3 regions of the Halobacillus seohaensis genome follow, and region 1 is predicted to be linked to each of the others. Evidence: riboswitches for the same ligand, from Rfam matches in the RefSeq annotation. Region 1 holds a riboswitch; each other region holds the start of a gene.
What was found. Region 1 has a riboswitch for thiamine pyrophosphate ahead of ACFQIC_RS00285 (LuxE/PaaK family acyltransferase). Riboswitches for the same ligand answer to the same signal wherever they lie in the genome.
Positions count from the first base shown of each region.

Region 2: it holds a riboswitch for thiamine pyrophosphate, as region 1 does, so the genes downstream of both, ACFQIC_RS10895 (acetylornithine deacetylase) here and ACFQIC_RS00285 (LuxE/PaaK family acyltransferase) in region 1, are expected to answer to the same signal.
Region 3: it holds a riboswitch for thiamine pyrophosphate, as region 1 does, so the genes downstream of both, thiC (phosphomethylpyrimidine synthase ThiC) here and ACFQIC_RS00285 (LuxE/PaaK family acyltransferase) in region 1, are expected to answer to the same signal.

Region 1 covers NZ_JBHSZV010000004.1:2,974-13,828, reverse strand. The annotation lists gene ACFQIC_RS00320 (DUF421 domain-containing protein) at 1-210, opposite strand, end outside; gene ACFQIC_RS00315 (CBS domain-containing protein) at 655-1,113, shown strand; gene ACFQIC_RS00310 (3-oxoacyl-ACP reductase) at 2,788-3,558, opposite strand; gene ACFQIC_RS00305 (ABC transporter substrate-binding protein) at 3,572-4,594, opposite strand; gene ACFQIC_RS00300 (ABC transporter permease) at 4,591-5,343, opposite strand; gene ACFQIC_RS00295 (ABC transporter ATP-binding protein) at 5,343-6,086, opposite strand; gene ACFQIC_RS00290 (acyl-CoA reductase) at 6,099-7,550, opposite strand; gene ACFQIC_RS00285 (LuxE/PaaK family acyltransferase) at 7,547-8,632, opposite strand; TPP riboswitch at 8,870-9,032, opposite strand; gene ACFQIC_RS00280 (class I SAM-dependent methyltransferase) at 9,419-9,925, opposite strand; gene ACFQIC_RS00275 (YjcZ family sporulation protein) at 10,253-10,363, opposite strand.
Region 2 covers NZ_JBHSZV010000027.1:8,660-19,514, forward strand. The annotation lists gene ACFQIC_RS10880 (hypothetical protein) at 1-581, shown strand, start outside; gene ACFQIC_RS10885 (hypothetical protein) at 673-966, shown strand; gene ACFQIC_RS10890 (N-acetylmuramoyl-L-alanine amidase) at 1,547-2,884, shown strand; TPP riboswitch at 2,985-3,090, shown strand; gene ACFQIC_RS10895 (acetylornithine deacetylase) at 3,199-4,506, shown strand; gene tenA (thiaminase II) at 4,496-5,170, shown strand; gene ACFQIC_RS10905 (CBO0543 family protein) at 5,311-5,820, opposite strand; gene ACFQIC_RS10910 (sulfatase-like hydrolase/transferase) at 5,966-7,747, opposite strand; gene ACFQIC_RS10915 (sigma-54-dependent Fis family transcriptional regulator) at 8,157-9,905, shown strand; gene ACFQIC_RS10920 (2-keto-3-deoxygluconate permease) at 10,091-10,855, shown strand, end outside.
Region 3 covers NZ_JBHSZV010000040.1:64,997-75,851, reverse strand. The annotation lists gene ACFQIC_RS15505 (aspartate aminotransferase family protein) at 254-1,603, shown strand; gene ACFQIC_RS15500 (pyridoxal phosphate-dependent decarboxylase family protein) at 1,608-3,131, shown strand; gene ACFQIC_RS15495 (IucA/IucC family protein) at 3,128-4,915, shown strand; gene ACFQIC_RS15490 (GNAT family N-acetyltransferase) at 4,957-5,484, shown strand; gene ACFQIC_RS15485 (lysine N(6)-hydroxylase/L-ornithine N(5)-oxygenase family protein) at 5,481-6,851, shown strand; gene ACFQIC_RS15480 (IucA/IucC family protein) at 6,882-8,702, shown strand; TPP riboswitch at 9,155-9,269, shown strand; gene thiC (phosphomethylpyrimidine synthase ThiC) at 9,411-10,855, shown strand, end outside.

The DNA of each region.
Region 1 (10,855 bases):
AATAAGTGTAAGTACCAGTAACAGTGTGATGACCATTGTAATCCAAATGTTTCTGTCACTTACCGGTTGAATAACTAATGAACCGACAGCTATCATCATGACAGTTTGAGCAACTGTAAGCTGTGAAATTGATTTTCTTCCAGCTAAACGCAAAATAAGTACTCCACCAATGACAATAACAATAGCTTTCCATATGAAATTTAAATCCAAAAATGTTCCCCCCCTTGGCAAACTGATATATCTATATATTGCTAAAAATACTATATAATATTCATGATGGAATGACCTGATAAACACAATGCAATTTTTATAACTAGTTCCGGCTGAAAAAATGAGTGAATACTTTACCAACAAAAAACGCCTAACAAATTGATATACAAGTTGTTAGGCGTTTTTGTTACGTTTTCTTTGTTTGCGATAGGAAACGGCCCCCATTACTCTCGCAGGGATTTTCAGTAGCATATAACTCAATAAATAGTGACTTGCTTTATCATATTCTCCTACCATAGAATCTCCTCATATCCACCAAATCAATCATAAAATACTCCAAAAGATGAGGTCCAAAAGCAGAGTCTAGGATTACCACTGCCAAACAAAAGTCAGCGATTATTCTTTTGGTCACTGGTCATAATAAGGATAGAAGGAGGAATAAAAATGACTCAATATCAAAACTTAGGTCAAATGATGTCCAAAAATATTATTTCTGTCGCACCAAATCAGTCACTTCAAGAAGCTGCTGCTATGATGGAACAACATAATTTGGGGGCATTGCCGGTTGTTGTTCAAAATGGACAATTGATGGGTATTCTCACGGATCGAGATATTACTCTGCGTTCAACTGCACATGGTATGGATGGTCACACTCAATGCTCAGAATGCATGACATCTTCGCTCGTTTCAGGACGACCGGATATGGATGTGCATGAAGCTGCGACTATGATGGGGGAAAAGCAAATTAGACGTTTACCGGTTGTAGAAAATGAGAAGCTGGTGGGTATGGTTGCACTTGGTGATTTTGCAACAAACAACATATATGCAAATGAAGCAGGGCAAGCGTTATCAAGCATTTCTGTTCCGTCGAAAATGGAGAATACAGGAAATGGTCAAGTCTAAGAAAAAAAGCTGTTGACTTTTTAAAAATGCCCTCTGTTTAGGGCATTTCATAAAAAAATCTAGACTGAGTAATTATAAGGTTCTTACTGAGGAAACAGAAAATAGAAAAACAACTATTGATAACCTATTTGAAAAGATAAAAAGAAAAAGAGATGGATTAAGTTCCTCTCTTTTTCTTTTAAAAAAAGACACAAACCAAGAGCGTAATGCTCTCGATCTGTGTCTGCTTAATCCTCCAATCTTTTGGAGTTGTTATAGCAATATTAGCGTTGGGTTTTTAAAGAAAGTATTTCCCTTTCTGTGTACTACTTATTAATATCGAAACTACACATAAAAACCCTTTTTAAAAGCTATATATCAGTAAAATGGATAGAAGTAAAATTACAAATTCACCCCATTCATTTAATAAATAGAATAATTTAGAAGGTATCATAAAATCATAGAAAAAGAATGTTAAATAAAAGCCAATCCCCATCCTTGACCAGCTCACTATCCACTTTATCAATTCCCTTTAGAATTCTTCCTAATTCTATTGAATAACCAATAATACCAGGCATAAGTCAACAAAAACCCAACTATTTTTGAAAAGGGTACACAATTAAAGAGAACTATATTCTAAATTTAATAATAACAACTCCCAGGCATTAAAAAACCCATTGTTAAGGCGGAACCTTCAATACTTTTTTCATTCACTTAAAGCTCTTCCTCCCTCATCAAACTTAACCCTCTTCACCTTCCTTTGATGCGTAATCACTCCCTAGGTAAAGTGGTTATTTTTTCCTTTCCATTAAAATATACGACACAGAACGAGGAATCACCTTCTGGTAGATCCATTTCTAAGTTAAGTTTTCCATTATCAACATCCCCCCTCAGCTATTTCCATTCCTTCAATCTTTTACGTCCAAATTAAACCCTCTAAATAGCTGAATACTTCCTGAAAAATTCCCATATAATAGTCGCAGAGCTATAAGATTCCCCTTTACACTGGATAGCTCTTAATGGTTATCATTCATCTCACGTTACCGGAGCTGAAGCTTCGGCTTTTTTATGTTTAAAGCTCCTCTCAATAGCACATAATAATTAACGGAACTAGCTGTTCAACCATTTCGTTGAACAGCTAGTTCCGTCCTGTAATCGAATCTTAAGGGAATAAAAACCTTTAAAATTGATGAAATTCTGCCCCCTTTCTGCCCCATAACGAAATTCTTAAATATATTATATGTTTCTCCCAAATCCCACTCAGGCTAAATTTCAATTCAGCCATGGATAAAAGTAGTGGTTGCTTTTGAACATTCTGTTGTACAAAAAAAGCCTTCCATCAATTTAATGATGAAAGACTAATAACACTACCTATACCCTTTATATTTCAATCAATTGTCTCTAATGTCTCTATATTTATTTATTCTGCATACGTAGTGTAAGAGGCTATAATAACACTAATTATATTTTTATCAACATCCAAATTTAGGAATAATGATTCAAAATCACTTAAGTCTTTAAATTAAACTAACAAATTTTTTCTACTCTGTTTAATCTGATTGGCTATCAACTTCTTCAAGAAAACAACTTATGTTAGTTTCATCTGATACCTTCACTGCAATCCTTCATAGAAGAAACGCTCAAACACAATCCTACCTTCATATAGCTAGTTTACGATTCTCCACCGATATCTCCCTAGTTCATTACGAGACCACCATCTACATATAACGTCTGCCCAGTCATAAATTGACTCCAATCAGAGGCTAGAAACATGACTGGTCCTGTAATATCTTCCGGTGAAGCGATACGACGCAGCGGCGTTTGTGAGATAATCGTTTCTTTCACTTCTTCTTTTGTTTCTGAACTTGCCTCCGTTGGGTATACTAAGCCAGGCGCTACACAATTCACCCGGATGCCAAAAGCACCTAATTCAGCCGCAAGGTTTCGGCTGTATCCGATGATTGCAGACTTTGCTGTCGTATAATCATGATAAGGTATAATCGGGTTGGAAACTAGGTTCGATGAGATATTAATGATGCTTCCTTTGGCATGCTTCTTCATTTCAGGAACCACAGCGTGACAGACATGGTAGGTGGAACGGAGGGCACCCTCTATTTGTTCTTGATAGTCCCCCCACTTCAAGTCCCAAGACATTTTCCGTTCATCGGGGTTAAATCTGTATGGCTTAAAAGCATTATTGACGACTATGTCCAGTTTACCCATCTCTAATCTAATACCCTTGATCATTTGTTCTACTGCCGATCCAGAGGTTACATCCGCTTGGATCGCCAAGGCGTCGCCACCCCGTTCGATGCAAGATGCAACGACTTCTTCCGCTGCCTCATGACTTTGTAAGTAATTCACAATAACTGTCGCACCTTCACTGGCAAATTCCCGGGCCATTGCTGCTCCAATTCCCCGGCTTGCCCCCGTGACCAATACCACTTGATTATTAAACTTCTTCATAAGTATCCTCCATTTATTTTGCGGGAAGTAGTTCGGTATTTACGACTTCTTCCATATTCAAACTTTTGTCAATAAGATCAAGCTGTTTATACGTGTCTGCAGCTCGTTGTAATTTCTCTGTGTCAATCGTCCCAAGCCCTTTTTTCTCTGTTAAGGACGAAACGCTTGATTTGTTCCGTAACTTGATTATTTCCATGTTATTCTCGATATCCTTGCCATCGGTTGTGTATTCTTGAGCTAACTTTGCAGCTTCCTCTGGGCTTTTCATCATCCATGCTGCACTATTACGATACCCAGTCAAAAACTTTTGCAATTGACCCTTTTTCTGCTGAAACACGTCCTCTGTTACTACAAACAAATCACTAGGGAAATTTAAATGGTCTTTTACTTCCATGACATTTACTTCACCTAGACTTTTTTGTTTACCAATAAACAAACCAGTGTCAGTCGCAGCTGTCGCATCCACTTTTCCTTGCATCAGCGGAGCAAAGTTTAATAGACCGGTTTCGACAATATCCACGTCGTCTTCTGTTAACCCTACTTGATTGAGAAGTATTAGAAGATTTTGGCGAGTCCCACTGGAGAGGCTATACACCCCAATTTTTTTCCCTTTTAAATCTGCAGGTTTTGTAATGCCGCTTTCCTTTAATGCAACGACGTTAAAGACATTTTGAGGATAAATGTTGTATATTACTCTCAGATCTTCTCCCTTATCTAAGGCAAAGAAAAGAGAGCCCGGATCCGTAAACGCGACATCTGCTTTTCCTGTTAAAATATTTTTAATGGCATCTCCTCCGCCTTGACCAGGGATAACCGTAAGATCAATCCCCTGTTCACGAAAGAAACTCTTCTCCTCATCAACTAGCAAGTTTGTCTGTTCCGTAATATGCTGACTCCAACTAGCTACTTTTAATTCTTCTTGTAGCTCTCCTTTTTCCTCATCAGATTCAGTTTGTTGGTCTTGATCCGACCCGCATCCTCCTAACCATCCAACTATCAGTGTGAACACTAAACTATGCAAGATCAGTGTTTTCATAATCCATCCTCCTTATAATGTTTTAATAATAATTTCTCGATGAGGTGCACCGTTTGATACAAAATCATTCCCATCAACGTAAGTACGATTAATATGGCAAACATAAGCGGGGTATCCATCATCCCTTGAGAAGCTATAATCATAGCCCCTAAACCCTCACTTGCTCCGATGAACTCTCCAACCACCGCTCCAACAACTGCCAGGACAACTGCTACACGCACTCCTGCCAGGATACTCGGCAATCCTGTAGGTATCTTTAATCGGATCAATGTTTGCAATCGGGTAGCCTGAAGGACCTTGAACAATTCCATTTTTTTCGGATCGATATATTGAATCGCAGTGGCCGTATTTTCTAATAACGGAAAAAAACATATCAGTGCTGTAATCACGACTTTGGATGTTATGCCAAAGTCAAACCACAAAACAAAAAGCGGGGCTAGAGCCAACTTCGGTACGGCTTGACTAGCAATCACATAAGGGTAGAATAAACGCCTTAAAAACTCGTTTTCTCCCATTAATAATCCTAAGATAAATCCCAGGCCGCCCCCATATGCCAGACCTAGTAGTACTTCCGTTGTGGTACGCCATATATGCGGCAGCAGGTAGCCTGTTCGTAGTCCGTCCCACAAAGTAAAAACTACCACAGACGGAGCAGGCAGCACTAACTCAGACATAAAACCCGCAATAAACTCCCAGGTTACAAGGAGGAATCCAAACAAGAGAAAGGAATAAATTCGAACATACTTCATCAGAGTCCTCCTTTTAAAGCTTTTCTTAGCTTCAATCCCATCTCATTGAAATAGGGTTTGTACCTCATTTCCACTGTCCGAGGTTTCTTCAAGTCAACCTTCAAATTGTATATAATCTTCCCCTTCTCCATCACGGCGACTCGATCTGATAAATAAATAGCCTCTGCGATATCATGGGTGATAAATAAAACCGTTGTTTGATACGTCTTACAAATTTTTAATAGGTCTTCTTGAAGGCCCTCCCTTGTAATCGCATCTAAAGCAGCAAACGGCTCGTCCAAAAACAGCATGGTCGGCTTTCGGATGAGCGCGCGAGCGATGGCCACTCGACTTTGCTGGCCGCCAGATAGGTTGGAAGGATAAGTGTCTGCATACCTTTTCAAACCTATGATATTTAATAAGGAAAGTGCATCATCGTAATCTTGCTTTGACGTTTTTTTCTTTAACGAAATAGGAAGCAACACATTTTCAAGGACGGACTTCCATTCTAATAGAGTAGGGGATTGAAAGACATAACCAGTCTCTGCGGAGGGCTCTACTACTTTTTGATCAGCTAGATAAACCTCTCCTCTGTTAGGCTTTAAAAGTCCAGCTACCATTTTTAACAATGTGGATTTTCCGCAACCACTTTTACCGACTAAACAATGAAATTCTCCTTTAGGTATCTTCCACTCTACGTCTTGGACAACATTCTCTATTCCTTCATAGCTGTATGACACATGGTCCACCGTTAAATAGCTCATGCCACGAACCTCCTAGTCCATATATGGGGCAAAATGTTCTGCACCTTCTTCTGCTGTCTGCTCAATATCTACCATCTCGACTAAGTCTGCTAGATTGAACCGCCCGTCATGATGCCAGCCCGCTTCAGGTGAAGTCATGGCTCCAATTGCTGTCAATCGGTTGACTCCTATGTTTCCCAGCAAACTTCCGAGATTGAATAATTCTTTTGGGGTTACCGCTACCCCAACAGTTTGGAGAAGGGATCGGTGGGGTGCCAAATATGGGATCAACTCTTCGAAGTAATCAAAGGCTTGGACTTTAACTGAACGGTTTAGACTACTTGGCGTCAGCTGCAGGTTGTTTTCCTCGTAAACGACAGTCCAAGAACCTGAAGGTTCAGCTATGACTTCTTTTTCTTTATCGGAAAAGGATTGAAACTCCTCCTTTTGCCTCCAGCTTGCAAGCATCGAAACCTCTTCTATCTCTAGCGTTCGACGAGGATATCGACGTCTGAAATTTTCTAGCTCATGTGCAAGAAAATATGCAAAGTCTTTTGGTGAAACCCTTCCTCCGCGCTGGACGTAAAAGACATGAGGGGAGTAACAACCTTGTTGATCATAACGGATGACATCATAGGCCGCATCATGTGCAATTTTCCATGTTTTACGACCGTCTAGCCCCGCTTCAGAAACAATTCCAAAGCTTATTTTATGGCCAAATGGTAGTAACCGAGTGGTCAGTGGAACACGTGTTTTAAGCGCATCCAGTGACTCATTTCCCCCATATCCCACCACCACATCCGATTGTTGAAAGATATTTTCTTCCCGTTCTTGATCTCCACCCTTCCACCAGACAATAGCCAGGCAGTCAGCGAGTTCTGGATCGACCTCTGCCAATACTTGTGCGAAAAGAGTTGCAAACAATGGTTCTGAACTGGACACTTTCCCTATATTACCTGACTTTACTAGTAACCCGGAAATCAGACTCCAAAGTGGAAGTGCCGGTACATTTCCCGCCCATATATGAGTAGTCAAGTTAGGACCAACTGCCTTCGAATAACTTTTTTTGGGACGCGGTTGAAAATCATCTAAAAGCAAGGGATTCCCAAAGTCCTCTACCAAAAAGCGTTGAAGCTCCTGTTTCCGAAAATTTTTCAAATAGGATGTTAATCCCAAGCGAATCATTTCTTTGTCATATCCTGTAATAATCGGGAGAAAAGCCTCTGCTTTTTTCCGATATGGATTATTTCTGTCTAGAAGTTTTCCAATAACATCGTCAATTTTCTCCACAATCTGAGTAACAGTTCTTTTTTTTAAAACCTTTACACTTGCTTGTTTCACGTGCTCCGCCATATGAGTAAATTGCTCATTGGACAGAAGGGGGACATAGATATCTAGTGTCTGGTTGTTACCCTTAAAGGTTAATATGTTATACTCCACTTCCTCTCGATACATCGATGGAAGATACCCCGTTACCTCCTTCATTCTGAAAGCCCCTTTGTCGCCTTTATAAATTCCTCTACGTTTATGGAACATCCTTTGGCTGCAGCGCCTTCTGCTCTTCCCAGCAAAAGGAAACCATCTTCCGTTTCCACACCTACATCTTCCGTTAGAATGGTCGACACCGAATTGAAGTTAGCCAGATCGCAATGGGCTAGAATTCCCCTTTCTCCTTGCGGAACCTCTTCTCCGGTTAAAGGATTCATTACTTTTGTTCTAGTCCAGTGCGGCCCTGATTTGACAGAAGGAACGTTTTCATTACCAGTGTCATAAAACTGAGAACTCAGCTCTGTCATTCCATACATATTGATACATGCAGAATGAGGAACACCAAGATAATGGTGCATCAGGTCATAAAAACCATCCAGGGTCATCACTCGTGCCTGGTTTTTGAAACCACCTGTATCTAACAACTTACTTCCTTTGGGTAGGGAAAACCTTCTGCCGCAGCGTTCTAACTCATCGAATAAATGAATGAAACTATAGGTGGCCCCCATTAAGGCATACGGTTGGCCGGTGTTTTCACTTTTTTCTAATGCTTCGATTAAGGGTCCCACTTGGACTCCTTCTTGACCTATAAAATAACGGCTACCTTCTGCTCCGAATTCTTGTACCGCCAATGCGAGATAATGAGCCAGTGAAGAATTTGGCATTTCTTCTTCGGTTGGGAAAAGGACTCCCATTCGGATACTCGACGTCCGGTTCATAAATCTTTCTTTAAAGTTACGGATCATCGATCGGTCATACACTTGTAGTGTTGGATGGTAGTGATTTCCTTTAACTCCTTGTGTCGTCCCGCTAGTCATAAAAATTCTTTCCACTTGGCTTGGGTCTTCACAACTCAGTGTTAGTTCTTTGAAGGCGTTAATTGGTATAGCTGGTATGTCACGCCACGACTTTACTGTTCGCACCGTTTTTCCCTGCTGCCTACAAAACTGTTGATACGGTTGATTAACTCTGAATTGATAGGCAAATAAATGCAAAGCTTGCTCATTAAATGATGTCTCGGAATCATCGCGATTATTTATAAACTCTATGGTCCGATTTATGATTTCCTGTGGTTCCATATAAATACACTCCTTTCTATTTTAAAAAGCACTTTGCCAGAAACCATATCAAGTACGTAACGCCTTGACATTACCTAAGCTTAAAATGATTTGCACGGGACTGCGACAGGAATTTCTTCTTCCTAGAAGGAAATATCTGCTTTGACAGCCTAAATTTAATCATAGAAAAAACCACTTTTCTTACCATGTAAGAAAAGTGGTTGTATTGGCATATTGAATAATTGATAGGTATATACTTATGCTACAACTCCACTTCCCTACGCTGGCATGATCCAGATCAGGTTCTAAGGGTCTTAAAGTCTCTACTTTAATCTCAACCTTTAGTCAGTAAAGGAATAAGCATAGCATGCTAACGTCCTAGCGCTTATCCATCTCCTGAAAGGTACCCCTAGTGAAATGATTTCACTATTAAATTTTCGTCATATTCATACTATCTATCCCATTTGTAAATGTCAATCAACCTGTTGATACAGATTGACAACCTAGATTTACGATAAAACGAGCAAAGATTCACTTTGACACGTAACACTTATTTATAATGCATCAAAATTGGCTTCCGGCCCTCTATCCCCATTGTTATAGCGGGTGGGATCATAATTAACATCCTAAGGTTGTTCATTCATCTCATTGTTATCTACGTTACATGCAGATAAAACACTAGTTGACAAAGCAACAGACAATATTAAGATGATTGTTTTCGTTTTCATTGATTGATTAACCTCCATATAAACTCTGTTTTAAACATGATTATTTAGACCTTTTTAAAATTAAGGAATGATGGAAAAATTATATGGAAGCACAGAAGAATAATTCATGATAAAAGAAGCATTTTCTATATTTTTTTAAGACTTTAGCCCTAAATCCGTGCTGTTGAAAGTAATTTAAGTACGCTTTCTCGTTCTTTATATAATCTCCATTATCATTCTTGTCCATAAACCAATTACTAATGGATTTTTCATTAGTAAAACAGGGCTCCATAACAATAATCTTACCTCCATTTGGTTTTAGGATTCTCTGAAATTCTTTTATATAGGTTTTAATTTCTTTAGGGTGAATATGGTGCAATACCGCAACAATTAAAATTACATCAACCGAAGAGTCCTTTAATGGAATTTTACTGTTTTTAAATACATCAAATGTATAATCAGGGTAAATTCGTTTTGCATAATTAATTCTACTTACATCGGGATCTATTCCATAATAATTACTGGGTAAACATAATGGACAATTAGCTCCAGTACCTGCACCGAAATCTAAAATTTTTTTATTTTCAAAGTCAAAATGTTCTTTCACATTCTGATGTATATGCTTTTGGGTGATCCATTTAGGTCGTATTAGCCAATGGTATAAAGAAGGCGATAATTCCATTTAATTCTACTCCTTTTTAAATCATTTCAAAGTTAGCTTACGCATGATACAAATCTTCTCTCTTGTTAATAAATGTAAGGAACGCATATAGATTTTACTAACCATAATAACGGCCATTTAAAAGGGATCTTAAAGTTTGTTTCGCTACTGTTTATTTATTGAAACAGTTTAGTATAGCCGAGATACCTAGTTCTTGGCTTTTTTAAATTCAGAAGAAATCTTTATGTACACAAAGTAGACGATGAACTTTTATTAAACAAAGAACCTCAGAAATAGAACTATATTCAAAATAACATTAACAATGATCAATAGAATCAACAGAACAACAATCACACCAAAACCTACTCCGTATCTACCAGACATACCCCCCCTCCTTTTTTACCCTGTGTTGTTTTTTCTCTAAGTAATACCGAAACAATAAGTTAATGGATATCAGCAAATGAAATTATCAAGACGAAAAGAGTGATAATTCTTTCTTTATTCTCAGCCCGCTTAATAGCGAAGGGATATTATTGTAGCTCAACTAGTAGTGCCTAACATTGTCTGAGGAATAGATTTAAACGATCATTTTTCCATCACTGATTTGGCTCGAATTAAAATAGGTGGTTAAATCACTTTTGAATTCTCCATCTATTGTGGATATAAGGGAATCATAAGCACCAAAGTATCTACTGAGCCACCAGAATAAAGATAATTTAAAATCGCCTCACTTAATTCTTGCGTTAATTTTTTTATCCAAGATAGGGAATAGTAAAATCAGTATACTGATCTGTGCAACGCCTTCCCCAACCTGCATTAGTGAAAAATAATCAGTCATATCTTCTTTGGGAAGTATAAATAATAAAAGAACAGGCA
Region 2 (10,855 bases), on a different contig from region 1:
ACGGGGTGTTTGGTTTAGAAATTCTGCTCATTATACCTCCTGTGATTTTAAGTTATACGCTTCTTTATTTCTTTTCTAAGCGAAGATTCACGAGCTTACGGAAGAATGTAAGGCATTATTTTACGGGATATTTAGAATCGAAATCGCAACAGTTTAGCATTCTATTATCCGTAGGCCTTGTGATTGTTGCTTTGAATCTATCTGGATGGGGTGAGATGCTCATTGATGGTATTTTAGTGATGGAAGAAACCATTCCTTTTATAAATATCTTGAGTATTTTACCTTTTGTTCCTATGGTGCTCAGTTTCTTTGGCATTGGCCCGTTGCCCGTATTAGTTTTAGTTGGTGGGGTGTTGCAACATGTGGCTTTACCGTACCCGCCGGAGCTGTTAGTGCTATCGATAACGTCAGGAAGTGTCATTTCTGCGTTGCTATCACCATTTATTCTTCCGGCTATTGTGCTGAGCAGTGAAAATGGGCTAAGTATTTTTAAAAATGGCTTTCAATTTAATATTTTATATGCGGTTGCTTTTTATACGTTCGTTCAAGCTTACTTGCAGATTGTCTCTATCACTCTTTAAAACGAGCTTCTTGCTAAATTTGCAGTTAAATGAAGAATAAAGCAGGAAGACACTTTTTTTTGTTGAATCATTAAACATAGGGGGCTTGTTTATGCAATCGATAAAGTTAAACAAAGTGTTTCATTTGGAAAATAACAATGAAATTAATTTCTCTAGAGGTTTATTGCTTATTGATGATCAAGGGTCTCTTGATAATTGGAGAGTAAGTTTAACGAAAGTTCAAGATACTCATGTTTTTATGGAGGATTACAAATCAGAGAACGAGTTCCGTTTGAATTTGCTTGATTTTGATGGGAATAGTTATATAGGAAGCTTAGCTGTTGATATGATTTCCGCTAACACCACTGTTTTGATGGTATCTAAAGGTGAGCTTAATGGAGAGTGAAGAAGCCAACCTTATAGGCATGTTTACTCTTAGAATAAAGAATTGGGAATGAGAGACCATTCGATCGTTATTTAAATGATCGAATGGTTTTTGTTTTGTGAAATTCTTTTAATCATGTGTGCATTGGTGAGCGTCGGGAGGATATGGTGTTCTGGATGAGAAGTGGTGTCAGGGTCTTCTGCGATATTAGTAGTTGATGATTGTTGAGTTGCGAGACCTGACCCCAGATGTGTGGCTCTTGCGGTAAAGGCTTTTTGGTAGGCTTTCTATCTATCAGTAGACATCGTTTCCTAACACTGCATAGGAGTTTTTCGTGTCCAATTGGAGTTTACTTTTTGAAACAGACGTTTATACTTATTGAAATGCTTCCAACCTTTTTAACAATCCCTCCATATTTGTAGATAATTCCACCGTTTCTTTAGATAATTCCTCCATCTCTCCCGATGTAGTGCGGAAACTGTGTTGGGGCCTTTTTTAAGGCAATCTCCTTCAAACACCGCCATTTCTTTATCGCTAAAACATAGAATATAATATTACCGATTTAATAATGGAAAAGTGAAGATAGAAAGGAGGATTTTATATGTTTAAATTGTATTTAGATCCAGGGCACGGTGGTAATGATACAGGTGCTTCTGGACATGGTTTGCTTGAAAAAGAAATAAACTTAGATATTGCGTTACGAATCCGTGATATTCTCAACAATGAATATCAGCAGGTTGAAGTAAATATGAGCAGAACAACGGACACTTCGGTTAGTTTACGTCAACGAACGAATCAAGCTAATGCTTGGGATGCAGACTATTTTTTGTCTATTCACTGTAATGCTTTTAATGGTTCAACTCGTGGTTATGAGGATTTTATTTATAGTGGATTGTCCAATTCATCCTCTACTGCCCAATACCAGAATGTCCTGCATGAGGCAATCATAGCTGTGAATGAATTAACGGATCGTGGCCAGAAAAAAGCGAATTTCCATGTCTTGAGGGAATCAACTATGCCTGCGCTCTTGACGGAAAATGGTTTTATTGATCATTCAGGCGATGCAGCGAAGTTGGCTGACGCCTCTTACCGTCAAAAAGTCGCCCGCGGACATGTGAATGGTCTAGAACGTGCTTTTAACCTTGAAAAATCAGCATCGGGAACTAGGTTGTATAAGGTGATTGCTGGCTCTTTCCTCGAAAGGGCGAATGCAGAAAAGCGAGTAGCTTACCTTGATACACATGGGATTTCATCCTTTATAACAGAAGTCTCTATATCTGGTAACACACGGTATCGAGTCCAGGCTGGTGCTTATGAAAGTAAAAGTAATGCAGAAAACCGTGTAGCTGAAGTGAAAAGAGCGGGGATAACAGATGCTTATATTATAGAAGAAGGTCAAGGTGACTCCGAAGTGTCGGGGTATAACATCTCAGGTTCCGTAATTTTGTCTCCGGAACAAATGGATCAATTTGTCCAAAAAATAAATCCAGATGCGCCATCATTAGGAATTTATTATTTAAACTTCGGGACTTACTACGGCCTTAGGGGTGATGTTGCATTTGCTCAGGCTCTTCATGAAACTGACTATTTTCGTTTTACGGGTATAGTTAACGAAAGTCAAAATAATTTTGCAGGAATAGGAGCCACAGGACCAGGTCAACCAGGGGCAAACTTTGCTACAGCAGAGGATGGAGTTTTAGCCCACATGCAGCATTTATATGCCTATGCTTCTACACAAGCTTTACCAGACAACTATCGTTTAGTGGATCCGCGCTTTGACCTCGTTCAGCGGGGAAGCGCAACCAAATGGGAAGCGTTAAACGGAAAATGGGCTGTTCCCGGCGATCAATATGGCCAATTGATTTTAGGGTTGTATCAAGACATCATCAACGCAAGTATAGATCAATTGGAAGATATTCTTGCACAAATAAAAGGTTAAGCTTCCGGTTCTTTGATTGAATTAATGAAGTAAATATGATAAAAATGAAAAGAAGAACAATGAAGAATTAAGAAATAATTTTCAAGTAAAACTGAATAGTATTCACTGCTAGGGGTGCTTTTAAAAGCTGAGAAAGACCGTTAACGTCTTAATCCTTACAATCTGAACTAGGTAATACTAGCGAAGAGAAGTGGTGTGTTGGACTATTGTTAACTAGTGTTTAATATAATAGACATTTTTGTCACAACCTCACTTCTTTTGGAGAAGTGAGGTTTTTTGTTGTTATAAAACTTAACGAAAGGTGGATTAGAAAGATGGATAAAAACCTTCAATTGCTAATCCAACAAGTGGATGAGCGTAAGGAAGAGCTGATTGAATTATTAAAGGAGCTTATTTCATTTGAAACACCGGCACCGCCGGCCAGGAACACAAAAGAAGCTCAACAGTATGTAGCTGATTTTTTAAAAAGATATGGCTTTTCTATTGATCTTTGGGATGTATATCCTAATGACCCGAACGTTGTCGGTGTTTTAAAAGGCAGTGACTCCGAAAACTATAAAAGTCTTATCATCAATGGTCATATGGATGTTGCTGAAGTTAATGACGATGAAGAATGGGAAACTGATCCTTTCACTCCGACTGTTTGGGAGGATAAAGTTATTGGGCGTGGTGCAGCTGATATGAAGGGCGGTATCGCAGGAGCTTTATTTGCCATTCAATTGCTTCGTGAAAGCGGATTGGAACTGCCAGGTGATTTAACATTTGAATCGGTTATTGGGGAGGAAGTTGGTGAAGCCGGAACTTTACAATGCTGCAGGCGGGGCTATGATGCTGACTTTGCAGTAGTTGTAGATACGAGTGATTTACATATCCAGGGACAAGGTGGTGTAATTACCGGCTGGATTACCGTAAAAAGCAAACAAACATTCCATGATGCAACAAGAAAAGATATGATTCATGCTGGCGGAAATCTATTTGGGGCTAGTGCGATTGAAAAGATGATGAAAGTTATTGAAGGACTTCAGGAACTTGAGCGACACTGGGCAGTAACAAAAAGCTACCCTGGATATCCGTCTGGCACCACTACCATCAACCCGGCTGTCATCGAAGGTGGACGAAATGCAGCCTTTATTGCTGATGAGTGCAGGTTATGGATCACTGTCCATTTTTATCCGAATGAAACGTATGAACAGGTGAAAGAGGAAGTGGAACAACATATTTTAAATGTAGCTAAAGGGGACCTTTGGTTAAAAGAAAATCCACCTACCTTTGAGTGGGGAGGTTCATCAATGATTGAAGATCGCGGAGAAATTTTTCCTTCCCTTGAAATTGATCCAGATCATTTAGGTACGCAAATGTTAGCTCAATCGCACGAAAACGTAAGTGAAAAGGGAGCTGTTGTTGATGTTTCCCCAACGGTTACTGATGGCGGCTGGTTAAGCGATGCTGGTATTCCGACGGCTATTTATGGACCAGGGGATCTAAACAATGCTCATGCTGTTAATGAACAAGTATCGATCCCTCAACTGATCGAATATACGAAAGTGATTCTGCAATTCATTTATACATGGAGTCATACAAATTCAAAAGAAAAGATGGGAGAGGAAATGGATGACATTTAGTGAACGATTATATGAAAAGTTACAACCCATATGGAGGAAAAATCATTCGCACCCGTTTGTGCAAGGATTAGGGGATGGCTCTCTTGATCCAGATAAGTTTCGTTTCTTTATGATTCAAGACTACTTATACCTTATTGAATATTCAAAACTATTTGCTTTAGGCAGTTTCAAAGCTGATGATGTTGAAACCATGGGGATATTCGCCAAGCTTCTGGATTCAACCTTAAATGAAGAAATGTCCCTTCACCGCCAGTATGCTGCTAAATTCGGGATTACTGAACAAGAGCTTGAGAACGCGAAACCTTCTCCGACCACCTTAGCCTATACCCATTACATGTTGCACGTCGGTCAAAATGGCACATTAGCCCACCTTGTTGCAGCCATTCTTCCTTGCATGTGGAGCTATTGGGAAATTGGAAAAGAACTCGATGAGATACCAGGAGCAAGCGATCACGATCTTTATGGAGAATGGATTAGAATGTACAGTTCGGACGACTTTGGTGAACTCGCCCAATGGTGCATTCAACTTCTTGATGACTTGACTGAAGGTAAGCCTGTGGAAGAGTTGGAGAAACTGGAGGAAATTTTCTTGAATACGACTCGGTTTGAATATATGTTTTGGGATATGGCTTATAACAAAGGAATGTGGCCAACGGACGATTAAGTTCAAGAGGGAAATATGCGGGAGCGCGCCAGCTGGATGTGGTGCTAGACGGGAAGTGGGGTCAGGGCCTTCTGTGATATTGGTAGTAGAAGGTTATGAGTGTGAGAGACCTGACCCCTATTCTAATAAAATGATTGTGATTATATGTAATCAAATACTACTAAATAAAATAGTGCACAAAGGACCGAAAGAATTAACGCTAACAGTTTGTTCACATGATGAATTCGTATCATAGGAAACATTAAAACAACAAACAAAGAAGACCATCCATAGTGCCATCCATTGTGGTAAGTTAACACACCGAACTCCTTGCCTCCCCACTCAAGGATTAAAAAAACAACGATCCATTTTAATGTGTATATAAGTTGTTTCTTAAATACACTAGGATAACTCGATAAAAAAATGAAAGCTACTAAAGGGTTGATAATCAGATTGTGTGAGAAATGAACGTTCATTAGATTGAAAATTGAATCTTGTTGAAGTTCCCACAAATGAAAATGACTATGTGATATAAACTCGTAAAGGAAAGTCGCTAGGGAGATGTATATCATTGTAGGGTAATAGTGCTCCCAGTTTTTCCAATCCCCTTTAATTAAAGAAAGTATTATAACTAATATTACGAGAGTTAAGTTCAAATTCTTTCCCCTCACTTTTATAATCTTATAATAGTTTTCACCATAAAACGAACATGTAATACCATTTTTTTACATAAATAAATAAATATACCTATAGAGTAAGAGGCCAACCAGAAAAGTATCTGGTTGGCCTCTTGTTTTATAAAAAAATTGTGACTGATTACTCTCCTGTACAATTACAAGATGGCATACCAGGGACGATTCCACTTGTTGGATGTAGTCTTTTCTGAATGCATTGTTGTTCAAGCGTATTGGTTAATAATTGTTGGATAATGGTTGATTTTGCCGTTGCAAATGAAGGGTCAGCTAAATTTCTTTCTTCTAGTGGGTCTGTTGCTAGATTGTATAACTCAAACTGATCTGGAACAGGTTCTGTTTTTATTGTCGTTAGGCAGGTCGAGCACTGGATTGAAGTATTCTCAATTGAATCTCCTTTTGTTACGACAGTATCATTACAGCCAGGATCACTCCAGAACTGAGGATTATCAAAATAACGAGCAAATTTCCAAATCTCTTCTTCGTTATTTCTTCCAGTTTTGAGCTTTGTAATTACAGCTTCAGTGTGATTAGGCTGAATGACCGATTCGTACGATTCACCTGTGGCCGTGGTTTGGTTCAGTCCTTTTGTAATATCATCATCAGACATAAAGTAAAGCGGTTCATTTGATCTGAAAAATGGATCATTTCCTTCGATTAATGGTTTCAAATTTCTTCCGACTAATGGATGAACTTCCGTGTGGTCTTTAGCGAGCTTTTTTTGGATAGTTTCAGCATCTATTCCAGCCAATCCTAGCAGTGTCGGCAGGATATCGACATGACTGGTTAGCTCATCAGTTTTTTCATTGTCAGAGAAAAGTTTTGGACTGTGAACGATCAATGGAACGTGAATAGATTCTTCATACATGTTATACCACTTTTGATAGAGACCGCCGTGGGCCCCAAGAAGTTCTCCATGATCGGAGGTGAATAGTACGATTGTATTTTGATAGAAGCTTGACTTTTGAAGAGATTGAAAGACTTTATGCATTTGTTCATCGGCCTTCTTTTGCAAACTGTAATACAATTGCCGGTAAAAATTGTTGTCAATGATCGGTTGTAAAGCTTTGGGATAGGTAACGCGGTAACTTTCTTGGGCTTGTGGCTTAGTTGATAGTGACTCCCGGACGGTAGGTGCTGGTGGAATTATAGGAAGTGTTGGATCGATTTCAAAATTAAACTCTGGGGAAAGTTCGGTTAGTACACCATATAGCGCAATATCGTGTGGATTGACAAAAGAACTCATGATGAACCAAGGAGTATCGTCTTTATTTGATTGTGCATCAAGGGACTCGATCAGCTTCACACTCTCTTCTGCATAAACCTCGTCACGACCACTTGTACCTATGGCTGCTGATGAACCTGAATTCCTGGGATTAGACCCATGAGGTTCTGGACCAATCCATTGATCGAAGCCAAAAGAATCAAGTCGGTTAGATTTTTGATAAATGGATTCTTTTTCTTTATTTGGAACCCCAGTTGATGAGTTATAACTTGGGAACGCATTGTGTGTACCTGGAATTAAAATATCTTCATCTGAAGCGTGCCATTTTCCTTTCCAGAAAGTCTGATATCCCGCTGCGCGAAAATAGTCTCCCATAGTAGGTACTGTATTAGGGTCAAGCCAAAAGACATCAGGATCAAACGCTTCTTTTGCGACCCCTGTCGTTTGAGAAACTCCGTGAAGTGATGGATACTGCCCCGTATATAAAGTGGTTCGACTCGGAGAGCAGGCAGTACTACCTGCATAATGGTTTAAAAACTCCATACCGTTTTCTCGTAATAGTTTTTGTGTGATTAAGTTCTTTTTTTGCCATTGCTTCAACTCTTTGGTTTCATAAACTGATGGAAAGCGTTGTTGGTCTACCATTAAGATGAGGATATTGGGTTGGTTCTTTTTCTCCATTCTAGACGTCCTTTCTTGTGTTTCTGGATATATTACTACTATATGTTTAATCGTTGATTCTGTCTGTGTATTATAAGTCACTACTTAGTTAGGTGAAGCTGTCGAAAACAGGGAGCTTTCGATTGAATATTGTAGTTTCAGAAAGGAAAGGAATACTATACTTATGAATTCAATAAAAGTTGGATAGAGAGAAGAACGCTAGCTAATGTTAGTGTTCTGGATGAGAAGTGGGATATTGGTAGTAGAAGGTTATGAGTATGAGAGACCTCCAGATGTGTGGTTCTTGCGGTAGAGACTTTTGGTAGGGTTTCTTCCTTCTTCTCTACCTTGAATGAGACTTGATTCATTTCACTTAATGTGAAAAAATAAAATTGAACTGTTTAAATATGCAACGATTGGTGGTGTAGTAATGATCAAAACTTTAGTGATTGCTCCCTACCAAGGGCTTGCAGAGATTGTAAAAAGTTATCAGAATTATGATAACGAGCTGCAAGTTGATATAAAATTGGGGAATCTTGAGGATGGAGTATCGATAGCAAAGAGGGCAGAATCCGAGGGTTATGATATCATCATTAGTCGTGGTGGGACGTCGAACTTAATTCAGGAGGAGACAAACCTTCCTGTTGTCGACATAAAGGTAAGCGGCTATGATATGCTTCGAATTTTCACATTGCTAAAAGGCACGAATGGAAAAGCGGCTTTAGTTGGTTTTTCTAATATATCTCGTGGAGCCTCTACGATATGCAGTATTTTGGATATGGAAGTGCAGACGATAACGATCAGCAACAGTGAAGAAGTAAACGCACATCTCGATGGGTTAAAAAGAGAGCATTACTCTGTGGTCATTGGTGATGTCGTTACAGTCCAACAGGCTGAGAAGATTGGTTTACAAGGAATTTTAATTACGTCTGGAAAAGAGGCCGTATTAGACTCATTTGAAGAAGCGAAGCGGCTCTATCATTTATTTCAAGGGATGCAGTCTCAAGCATCTGTTTACTCAGAGGCGATTGAACAATTCCCCCAACCAATGATTACACTTGACCAAAAAGGGCAAGTCGCATTAAAAAATCACTCCTATAGAAAAGAATTGGGTGAGGATCTGGTTTCATCACCACAATTCCAGGGATTTTTGGAGCAAACCTTTACTGAGAATATTGAAATGTGGACAGTCGTACACTATCATGGAAAAAGTTATCAACTAAGAGCCTATCCATTAAATGATGATAAGAAGCTAGTTAATTTCATCATTCAAAATGACTTATTAACGGAAGAAGAGGGGATAGAAATACACACTCACCCTTCCCGTACTTCAATCTCAGGGGATAGTTCATTTGCACGTAACCTGAGGAATAGTTTGCAACACTATGTTGCAATGGATTCTCCTTTATGGATTGAGGGAGAGCAGGGTACAGGACGGATGATGTATGCTGCAAATATTCACTTTGAATCATATGGTCATCGGGCTCCTTTACTATCTATTAACCTGTTAAAGATATCAGTAGTTCAGTTAAATGAAATCCTATCAAAAGCTTATGAACAGCTGCCTAAAAAAGGAACGATCGTATTTTTAAATGTTCATGAACTAGCAATAGAAGAACAAGTAAGAATAAAGGACCTTGTACAAAAGTTATCAAATCGTTATAAAGTGATGATTATTTCAAATGATGGGATGGAAGAGCTTGTCAAAGAGAAACGTATAGATCATGATTTATATTTTAAACTTCCGAATGCATTGATTTATTTACCTCCACTTTGTGAGCGAATAGAAGATGTGAAGGATCTAGTTCAAGCTTTTATTACTCAAAATCATATGAATTATGGAAATGAAACGATTGGTATTCGTGAAGATGCTCTATCTCTATTATTAGAATATCCTTGGCCCGGAAATGTAGATCAATTAAAAAAAACGGTGGAAAAACTAATGGTGACAAGTGAGACATCTTATATTGAAGGAACAGATGTAGAACGTGTCCTGCAAGATAGTGGAAGACAGTCGCAGGCAAATACGAATGATACGATGAAAATTGAAGGCACATTGAAGGATATGGAAAAGAAAATTATCCAGCAGGTGATGGAACAGGAAAAAAATAACCAATCAAAAGTGGCCAATCGGCTTGGTATGAATCGTACGACATTATGGCGCAAACTTAATTCATAAGTTCGCGTCATTTTTTGTTGCAAAAATAAACAATTTTATAATCGTTTGTTAATGAAATTAAATTTTTGAACAATCAAGTGTTGCAAAAATATAATGAAGGCGTTACCATTTAATTATGAAATCGCTTAATACTTTAGTGATTGTTTCAAAATGTAACAATTATGATAAGATGGGGAGGAATAAAAATGAAAATTAAAGCAACCTTGGAAAGAATTCCTGGAGGCATGATGGTAGTTCCATTACTATTAGCAGCCATCCTAAATACGATAGCGCCAGATTTACTTCGGATTGGTAACTTCACACAAGCTCTATTTGTTGACGGAGCAGGGACTTTAATTGCTTTGTTCCTGTTATGTACAGGTGCACAAATTAATTTGAAAACAGCTGGGGTCAGCCTTGGAAAAGGGGCGACGCTTTTAACCGTAAAATGGATTGTCGGGGCAGCATTTGGTTTTCTCGCTTTTCTGTTTGCAGGGGAAAATGGTCTTTGGTTAGGCTTAGCTCCAATTGCTATCATTGCAGCAATGACCAATAGTAACGGAGGTCTTTATATAGCAGTGGTCGGACAATATGGAAATAAAACAGACCGGGCAGCTTATTCATTACTGGCCTTAAACGATGGACCTTTCTTTACTATGGTTGCTCTATCTATTTTTGGTGCGATGGGCTTCGTTGATGGCTTGTTTTCAATAACATCCTTCATCGCTGTACTACTTCCTATTATAGTCGGCATGGTTCTAGGGAACTTAGATGAAGAAATGAGAAAGTTTTTAGATCAAGGAAGCTCTATGCTGATCCCTTTCTTCGCCTTTGCTCTAGGAATGGGCATTGACTTTGGCAAGATTATTGAAGGTGGAATGCAAGGGATTCTTCTTGGAGTGGTTACAACTCTAGTTACAGGTACTGCTGGTTACTTGGCCTTTAAGGCTTTCAATTGGAACCCGATCGCT
Region 3 (10,855 bases), on a different contig from region 1:
CTTTATGCTTATTTTTAAACTAGATCCTGACCATCTATACATGATTTGAAAGATCATCCTGCTACCTTTAAAACCTTTTTATATCAATGTTTTTATCGTAAAAGAACGATGTTTTTCTCACTCAAACTGAACAATTACAATATGCATTCACATTGATAATGGTTATCAATTACTATTGACGATGATAATCATTTTCAATTAGTATGACGTTGCAAGAGAAAAACCTAATATCTACAAAAGGGAGAGGAAATTAATGACAGTTCAAACACAACATTCAAATAAAGAATTACTTAATCAACAAGAACAACGGGAGTCGAATGCGAGATCTTATCCAAGAAGGATTCCTTTAGCGATAGGGGAAGCTGAGGGCATATATGTGACCGACATGGATGGGAAAAAGTATTTGGACTGTTTAGCAGGAGCGGGTACGTTAGCTTTAGGTCATAATCATTCAGTGGTTATTGAAGCGATGGAGAAAGTTATCAGAGATAAAAGGCCATTACATACATTAGACATTACAACACCAATAAAAGAAGAGTTTGTTAATGAATTGTTCTCTTGCTTACCAGAAGAGTTTTGTGAACGAGCCAAAATTCAATTTTGTGGTCCTACAGGTGGAGATGCAATCGAAGCCGCACTGAAATTAGTCAAAACGGCTACAGGGAGGCAAAGTATCCTAACGTTTCAGGGTGGATATCATGGCTCTACCCATGGAACGATGTCCATTAGTGGAAACTTAAGTCCAAAGAAAAAAGTTCAAGGGTTAATGCCAGATACACATTTCTTACCTTATCCCTATACGTACCGCTGCCCATTTGGAAAAGGTGGAGAAGAAGGCCATCGACTGAGCAGTACTTATATTGAAAATTTACTCGATGATCCTGAAAGTGGAGTTCTCCCTCCCGCAGCGATGATCCTAGAGACGGTACAAGGAGAAGGGGGATCTATTCCAGCTCCAATTGAATGGTTGCAGGAAATAAGACGAATTACCAAAGAGCGTGGGATTCCATTGATCATTGATGAGGTACAAACTGGAATTGGTCGGACAGGTAAGATGTTTTCCTTCGAGCACGCGGGAATTGTTCCCGATGTGTTTGTTCTTTCAAAAGCAATTGGTGGTAGTCTTCCACTCTCTGTTGTCATTTACGATCAAGAGTTAGATTGTTGGGAACATGGGGCTCATATTGGAACCTTTAGAGGGAATCAAATGGCCATGGCAGCAGGGACAGCATCGCTAAACTATATTAAAAAAAATGAATTAGATCGCCATGCTGAAGAAATGGGAAATCTGCTCCTTCAATCATTGCAACAGCAGCAAAGTGACTTTCCTGAATTTGGGGATGTGCGAGGCAGAGGGTTAATGATTGGTGTTGAAATTGTAGATCCGACACATGCTCCATCCTCGTCTGGAAGTTTACCTGCAAATCCTGAACTTGCCAGTCACATTCAGCATGAATGTTTTAAGCGCGGCTTGATTTTGGAAGTAGGCGGAAGACATGGCTCAATCGTTCGATTCCTTCCACCACTAATTATAACGGAAGAACAAGTGAAGGAAGTGGTAAGTATTTTCAAAGACGCCGTATCTGCTTCCCTGAAGGAGTGATGGAATGATTACCCTAGAAAATTCACGTACGAATGTGGACGCGTATGAATCCTTTTTTCTCCATCAAGGGGAAGAGGGGATCCATGCTTTTAGGAAACAAGTAGAGCTGGTAAGTCAGAAGTTACAGGAAGTTATTACAGAAGCAGATAATCCGTTTATTGGAAAAAGTCCGGAAGACATTAAGAGTGAGATCCAGCCCATGATGGAATTTACCAAAGAGACTCAATCATTAAAGGAAGTCCTTGATTCTATGGAGGATCCTATTTTAAAAAATAGTCTTCACATTTCCCATGAAAAAAGCATCGCCCACTTACACTGCCCGCCTCTGCTTCCTGGGATTGTAGCAGAGTTGGTTATCGGGACACTGAATCAATCGATGGATTCATGGGACCAAAGCACTGCGGCTACTTATGTGGAAGAAGAGATGGTGAAGAAGATAGCAGAAAAAGCTCATTTACCTGAAACAGCGGACGGTGTCTTTACTAGTGGAGGGACACAGTCTAATTACATGGGTCTCTTACTAGCACGAGATTCTTTCTGCCATACCTATTGGGATCAACGTGTACAGCAGGATGGGTTACCAGAAGGATTTGGTCGCTTGAGGATTATCTGTTCAGAAGAAGCCCATTTTACTGTGAAAAAATCTGCCGCCCACCTTGGTTTAGGAGAACAGGCCGTAGTGACTATTAAAACAGATGCACATCATCGTATGAAAGTGGACGATGTTAAACAAACGCTGGCACAAATGGAAACAGACAACTTGTTACCATTCGCAATCGTTGCAACGTGTGGGACGACGGATTTTGGCAGTATTGATCCTCTACCTGAACTCGCTGAAGTATCTGAGGAACATAACATATGGTTTCATGTAGATGCAGCTTTTGGGGGAGGGCTTCTTTTCAGTCATTCCCATTGTAAAAAAGTTAATGGACTTCAATTGGCCGACTCCATCACCATCGATTTCCACAAGCTATTATATCAACCAATCAGCTGCGGCTTGTTTCTAGTTAAAGATCAAAATAATTTTCATTACCTTTCTCATCATGCGGATTATTTGAATCCAGTTCGAGATGAAGAAGATGGCATTGTGAACCTTGTCAATAAGTCGGTCCAAACGACAAGAAGATTTGATGCATTGAAGTTTTTTCTTACGATAAAAACGTTAGGAACCAACTTATTGGGGAGTATGATCGATGATACCTTAGAGCTGGCCAAAGAGACCGCTAATTATTTAAAAGGACTTGAAAGCTTTTCCATTCAAAATGTAGATCCTGAATTGAACACGGTTATCTTTCGATTTCAACCTAAAGCATCTATTTCTATCGATGGAAATGACTTGAATCGGTCGATCCAGCAACAGTTGCTTCACGAAGGGAAAGCGGTAGTCGCCAAAACTTCTTTCAATGGAGACACTTATCTAAAATTCACTTTATTAAACCCAAGAACAACGTTTAGTGATATGAAAGAAGTCATCCATGATATAGAAGGGATAGGGAATCAATTAGTAAACGGGGGTGTCAAGTGTTGATGAATTCCAAAGTAATAGCCGAAAACGCAACGATGCAAAGCTTTTTAAATTGCTATTTGCGAGAGGTAGGCAAGTATGAAGAAGAGTATGCGTATAAGCGTGATTCTTTTATGTCACGTTTATCCAGTGAAGTGGAGAAAGTAATCAGCATCAAGTTGAACAGGCAGCAAATCAAATTGATTATTCCTGTTAGGTATTGGTCGCTGACGGATCGCCATTTATTTCAATTCCCTCTTTATTATCAGATAGGAGACGATGAAGATGTAAAGAACATAGACTATGTTACGTTAGTCACTCTCTTAGTCAAGGAGTGGTTACTAGAAAAGGGGAACGAGCAGGCGGAAGATGAGCTGATCTTAAGAGTGATCCTGAGCTGCCAAAAGATAAAAACTTATATTGACTATCGTATGAAGGATGCCGAGGCTCTTAACAATGAAGACTTTGAATATATCGATGCTGAACAATCCTTAATATTCGGTCATTTGCTTCATCCAACACCAAAAAGTAAACAAGGGTTGACGGACCAAGAAGATCAAAAATATTCCCCAGAACATCAAGGGGAATTTCAGCTTCATTATTTTAGTGCAAAAACAGCATCGGTTGTACAAGATTCTAGTCTCCAAAAATCAGCCTCCGATATTATATATGAAGATTTATATGAAGCGGGAGATGTTGGTCAAGAGTGGCTGGATACTTTCATTGCTAAAAAACGTATTTTGATTCCTGTACACCCACTCCAGGTTCCGTACCTATTAGATAAATCAGAGATTCAAGCGCTTTTGGCAAAAAGAGAATTAGAGTATATAGGACCGCTTGGGAAGTCGTTTACACCGACATCATCGTTTAGGACGGTTTATTGCCGGGAGTCCAAGTATATGTATAAATTCTCAGTGCCGATAAAAATTACGAACTCTCTGCGTATCAACCAACGAAAAGAACTAGCGCGAGGGGTGGAAGTTTCAAGGTTGCTTGGTACAGAACTTGGAGGGAAGTTGAAGGAGGCTTTTCCTAACTTCCATATAGTAAACGATCCTGCTTATCTTAATTTGAATATAGATGAAGAAGTATCAGGATTTGAAATGGTCATACGTGAGAATCCTTTTTATAAACAGGCCGAGAATACGAGTGTGATCGCTGCCTTAGGTCAAGACCATGCATATGGAGGTAGACCTAGAATTTACTCGATTATTAAAGGGATCGCTCAAAGAGAAGGACGTCCAGTTGATGAAGTAAGTTTAGACTGGTTCAATCAATATCTGTCTCTGACTGTGGACCCTATGTTATGGCTATTTAAGACCTATGGAATGGCACTAGAGGCACACCAGCAAAATTCTGTTGTTAGGATGAAAAATGGTTATCCAGACACATTCTATTATCGGGATAATCAAGGATTCTACTTCTGTAAATCCAAATCTGATCAACTCAAGAGGTTACTTCCTAGTTTAAATCAAGAAAGTGACACGATTTGTGATGATGAAGTGGCAGAGGAGCGTTTGCGCTATTATTTTATCTTTAATCATTTGTTTGGTTTGATTAACAGCTTTGGTACTAGTGGCCTGATTCAAGAAGAGAAACTTTTGAATGTACTAAGAGAGCGTTTAGTTGGGCATCACCAAAATTCCAACCAATCTATGAGACTCTTAAATAGTTTGTTAGAAGAGCCAGTCCTACCATGTAAAGCGAACTTACTGACACGTTTTCATGATATGGATGAACTTGTTGGACCGATGGAGTCCCAATCTGTTTATACAAACGTGAATAACCCTTTGGCTAGAGAGGTGTAAATGAACCTATGTCTTATGAATTCGAATGCTATGACCACGATATTAAGAAAACGATAGCTTTTCGGCAAGTGACTTATGAAGATCATGAACTCCTTCATAAATGGATGAATGAAGAGCATGTCCACCCTTTCTGGAATTTGAACCTGCCGCTTCATAAGTTTCAAGAGCATTTAAAAGAGGCCTTGGCGGATCAACACCATACGCTTTACTTAGGTTACTTAGACGGTCAGGTAATGAGCTATTGGGAGGCGTACTGGGTGAAGGGGGACGTTATAGAACACACGTATTCGTCCTCCGCTTATGATCAAGGAGTGCATTTACTTTTAGGGGAAAAAGCGTTTCTTGGAAAAGGATACTCGTTCCCTTTATTGCGAGCTATGATCCGCTTTCAATTCCAAATTGCAAATACGACAAAAATTATCGCTGAACCAGATATTCGAAATGAAAAAATGATTCATGTCTTTAAAAAGTGCGGTTTTGTCCCTTTAAAACCTATCTCCCTTCCAGAAAAAACGGGACTGTTAATGTTTTGTGAACGAAATGAATTTGAAAAGAGGTGGTTTAGATGATCGGCTCTACGAACCACTCCAACCCAATTTATGATGTGATCGGAATAGGGATTGGTCCATTCAATTTAGGATTGGCTGCTTTACTAGACTCTGTATCTGAAGTTCAGTCCCTATTCTTAGAAAAAGAAAGGGAATTCAATTGGCACCCGGACATGCTTATAGAAGGAACAACCCTACAAGTTCCTTTCTTAGCTGACCTTGTAAGCATGGTTGATGTGAAAAGTTCCTACAGTTTTCTTAACTATCTTCAAGAACATAATCGACTGTACCACTTTTATTTTTTTGAGAAATTCCATATTCCTCGTAGAGAATATAACCACTATTGTCGGTGGGTGAGTGAACAGTTGAAACCATGTCGGTTCGGTATGAATGTTCAAAAGGTAAATCCGATCGAACAGCAATCAGGGCAAATTGTTTATGAAGTCACAGCATGGAATGAACAGACAGAAGCGTTGGAGCAATATGTAACAAAACATATTGTCATGGGAATTGGTTCTATACCTTCTGTACCAGAACATGTGAAAGATCATTTAGGTGCATCGGTATTTCACACGGCTGATTATTTATCGAATAAAGAGACTTGTCGGGAAGCGGATTCTATTGCAGTCATAGGCTCAGGTCAGAGTGCAGCGGAAGTTTTTCTCGATATAGCAAAGAACCAGCAAGATCAAGATGTTTCCTTACAGTGGTACACACGATCGAAAGGGTTTTTCCCCATGGAATACTCGAAATTGGGTCTTGAATATTTTTCACCCGAATATATCGATTTTTTTTACGAACTACCCCAGATCAAAAAGGATAAGCTCCTCAAAGAGCAAGATTTACTTTACAAGGGGATCAGCTCAGACACAATTGCCGAAATTTATGATTATTTATATGAAAGTTCCATTGGAAACGAATATCCTGATATCCATTTGCAGGCTATGACAGAAATTATCAGTCTTGAAAAGAAGGAGGATAATCTAAGGCTTGTAGGTTACCATCATGTGAACGAGGAATATTTTGAAGTAGAAGTTGATCTTATCATCTTGGGAACTGGTTATAAACCTAAACTCCCTGAATTTCTAGATGATATGAAAGAGTGGATAGACATAGATGATCACGGTCGGTATAAAGTGAAAAAAGGATATGGATTAGAGACCTGTTTAAGTACAGATCACGAGATTTTCGTGCAAAATGGAGAACTTCATACCCATGGAGTGGGTGCACCTGATCTTGGGCTTGGGGCTCATCGAAACGCGGTGATTATTAATCAGATTGCAGGTAGAGAAGTGTATACGCTCTATTCTGAACATGTATTTCAAACGTTTGGCATTCACAGGAAAACGGAGAAAACTCTCTCTAATTCATTTTCCGAAATGGACTGATTAGATAAAAGTAAAGAAAGCGGGGATTTAATGTTGTTTACTAAAGATATAAAGAATGTACTTAATCATGAAAATTGGATAAAGGTTAATCAAAAATTGTTAGCAAAAATGCTTTCCGAATATATGTATGAGGACATGATTAAGCCTACATTACGATCCAAGACTGATAATCAAGGTGAGTATGAACTAGAGGTTTCGGAGGACAAAAAGTATTGCTTTTTAGCCGAGGAACGTTTCTTTGATAGCTTCGATGTAAAATGGCGGTCCATTGAAATCATGGAATGTGGAGAGAGAAAAAATGCGGATAGTGTGATTGAGTTATTGGTTGATATTAAGCCACTGATTGGGATGTCGGCTGAAACGACGGGTCATCTTATCAAAGAAATGAACGCAACTTTAATTGCTGACGTTCATCTGCTTGAAAAAGACTCAAACAATTCAGATGATCTTGTGAACACAGATTATACCCTATTAGAAGGCTTTATGAAGGGGCACCCGTGGATTACGTATAACAAAGGAAGAATAGGTTTTGGTTATGATGATTATCTTTCTTATGCTCCTGAGCAACAAAAAGAAATACGATTATCCTGGATAGCCGTCCACCAAAATAAAGCATCCTTTCAATCTGTGTCCGATTTAAACTATCAAGATTTATTAGCAAAAGAATTAAGCGAACAAGAGAGGGGGCGTTTTTATGAGGAAATTAAAGGAAATGGTAAGGATCCTTCCGATTATTTCTTTTTACCCGTTCATGAATGGCAATGGAAAAATATTTTAATTCAGAACTTTCCTGAAGAAATAGCTAAGAAACAATTGATTCCTTTAGGGGATGGGGAAGATCTGTACCTTCCTCAACAATCGATTCGAACTTTCGTAAATCAAAGTTCCAAGAAGAAACATCATGTGAAACTTCCGATGAGCATTTTAAATACCCTCGTTTATCGAGGTTTACCTTCAGAACGTACGTTGATCACACCTAAGGTTACTGAATTGATTAAAGGTATGTGTGAGAATGATTCCTTTCTTAAAGAAGAGTGCCGGGTGATTTTGCCGGGTGAAAATGCCAGTATCAACGTCGATCAACGTTTTTATAGTGGAATAGAGAATACCCCCTATCAATACCTCGAAATGCTCGGTGCAATTTGGAGAGAGAGCATTTATACGTATCTTGAAGAAGGGGAGCAGGCAATTACCTTAGCAGCTCTACTACACGAAGATCATCAAGACCATCCATTCGTGATGAGTTTAATAGAAGCATCTGATATTGAAGCAGAGGAATGGATGAGGCAATTTTTCAAAGTCGTTATGGATCCACTTCTTCATTATCTTTACCAATATGGGACTGTTTTCTCCCCACACGGGCAAAACACGATTCTTGTCTTAAAAGATGCCAAGCCGCATCGGTTAGCGATCAAGGACTTTGTGGATGATGTCAATGTTACGGATCAAGACTTTCCAGAACTAAAAGGGGTTACAAGTGAACTTAAACATGTCCTAAGAACGGAACCACCTGAAGGATTGACTCAATTTATTTTTACTGGCCTATTCATTTGTCACTTGAGGTACCTCAGTAATTTATTAGTAAATCATAAACTGGTAGATGAAGAAACTTTTTGGAGCTTACTGGCTCAATCAATTACTGATTATCAAAATCGCTTCCCGCATTTATATGAACGTTTCAAGTTGTTTGACTTCTTCCAACCTAAACTGACGAAGCTATGCTTGAATCGGAATCGGATGGTCGACTATGGGTATTCTGAGGGAAATGATCGGCCGCATGCATCAGAGTTTGGAAAGGTAAGTAACGATTTAGCTCGATTTATCCATTCATCCATAACACCAAGTCGTTAGCTTATTCTCTATAAAATGGATAGTTGGTATTAAGCAATCGAGCAGGATTTTTGAAAGAGTTTAAGAAAGGAAGTTCCGTTTATAGAAAGAGGAATGGGGATCAGGGGAAATGGTTCGCTTTCCGTAGGTGTACGGCGAGTATCCCTGTTTCCCCTTGCTCATTCCAGACCGAAGAGAACGGAACCGGACTAAACGTATTTCGTTATATTCTCCAGCCCAACCGAAACAAAATACCGTAAACTCCTTTCAAGGTTATCAGACCAGTCTTTTCAGGATAAGGTCGTCAAAGTAAGATTCCTATCATTATTTTTAAGATTATAGAGGAATGCAATCAGTAATGATAAGGGTCTAAATATATATTTTGTTCTAGGAATAAATGAGTTAAAAGAACGATTCTCAGGTTAGGTATTGGAATTTTTAAAAAACTCATATATACTATAGTCAAATTGAATAGAAATAACTAGGGGAGCCCAATAAGCTGGGCTGAGAAGGAAACGCGTTAAAGTTTCTTGACTCTTTGGACCTGATCTGGATCATGCCAGCGTAGGGAAGTTAGAACAATCATCAACGTAACACAACTTCTATATACATATTAGCCGGGTTCCACCATTTATTATGGACCCGGCTTTTTTATGTGCTTCGATAAGCTTTCCTGCTTCGTGTGTTCTTTATCTTGTCCTTCATATTTAAAAAAAGGAGAGATTTAGGATGTCACCATCTTCATTAAACAAAGAAAACATTTCAATTATGTCTAATTTTTCAGGAAGTCAAAAAGTATATGTGCCAGGTTCAAGAACCGACATAAAAGTACCCATGCGCGAAATCAATTTAAGTCCAACGACAGGTACTTTTGGAGAAGAGGAAAATCCTCCTTTACGGGTTTATGACACAAGTGGACCTTATACAGATCCAAACTATTCTGTTGATATTACAAAAGGACTTCCAACCCCTCGCAGTGTATGGATTCAGGAACGTGGCGATGTTGAAGAATATGAAAAACGAGAAATCCGTCCTGAAGATAATGGGTATAAGGACGAAAACGATCCTCGGGTAAACGATAAAGTGTTCCCTGAATTAAACCGGAAACCATGGCGTGCTAAAGAGGGAAGAAATGTCTCTCAACTCCATTACGCTAAACAGGGTATGGTCACTCCTGAAATGGAATTTATTGCACTAAGGGAACATATGGATCCGGAATTTGTCCGAGATGAAGTGGCAAAAGGCCGTGCGATTATTCCGTCTAATATTAACCATCCAGAGATTGAACCAATGATTATAGGGCGTAATTTCCATGTCAAAATTAACGCGAATATTGGAAATTCGGCTGTTTCATCCTCTATTGAAGAGGAAGTCGAAAAAATGACTTGGGCTACACGTTGGGGAGCTGATAATATCATGGACTTATCAACGGGGAAAGACATTCACACAACTCGAGAATGGATCGTTCGAAATTCATCCGTTCCGGTTGGCACAGTCCCCATTTATCAAGCATTAGAAAAAGTGAATGGCGTTGCCGAGGATCTTACGTGGGAGGTCTACCGTGATACGTTGATCGAACAAGCAGAGCAGGGAGTTGATTACTTCACAATCCATGCAGGTGTTCTTTTACGATATGTCCCACTAACAGCAGAGCGATTAACGGGTATCGTTTCTCGTGGGGGATCGATCATGGCACAGTGGTGTTTGTATCACCACCAAGAAAGTTTTTTGTATACTCACTTTGAGGAAATCTGTGAGATTATGAAAACCTATGACATTACCTTCTCCTTAGGGGATGGATTACGTCCTGGTTCCATTGCAGATGCCAATGATGAAGCCCAGTTTGCGGAGTTAGAAACGCTTGGAGAGTTAACAAAAATCGCTTGGGAGCATGATGTTCAGGTCATGGTTGAAGGACCCGGCCATGTGCCCATGCATCTTATTAAAGAAAACATGGACAAACAATTAGAAGAGTGCGAAGAAGCTCCTTTTTATACACTTGGACCTCTTACAACAGATGTGGCTCCTGGTTATGATCACATTACTTCTGCAATTGGCGCAGCTATGATTGGCTGGTATGGAACAGCTATGCTTTGTTATGTAACTCCAAAAGAACATTTAGGTTTACCCAATAGGGATGATGTTCGTGAAGGAGTGATTACTTATAAAATCGC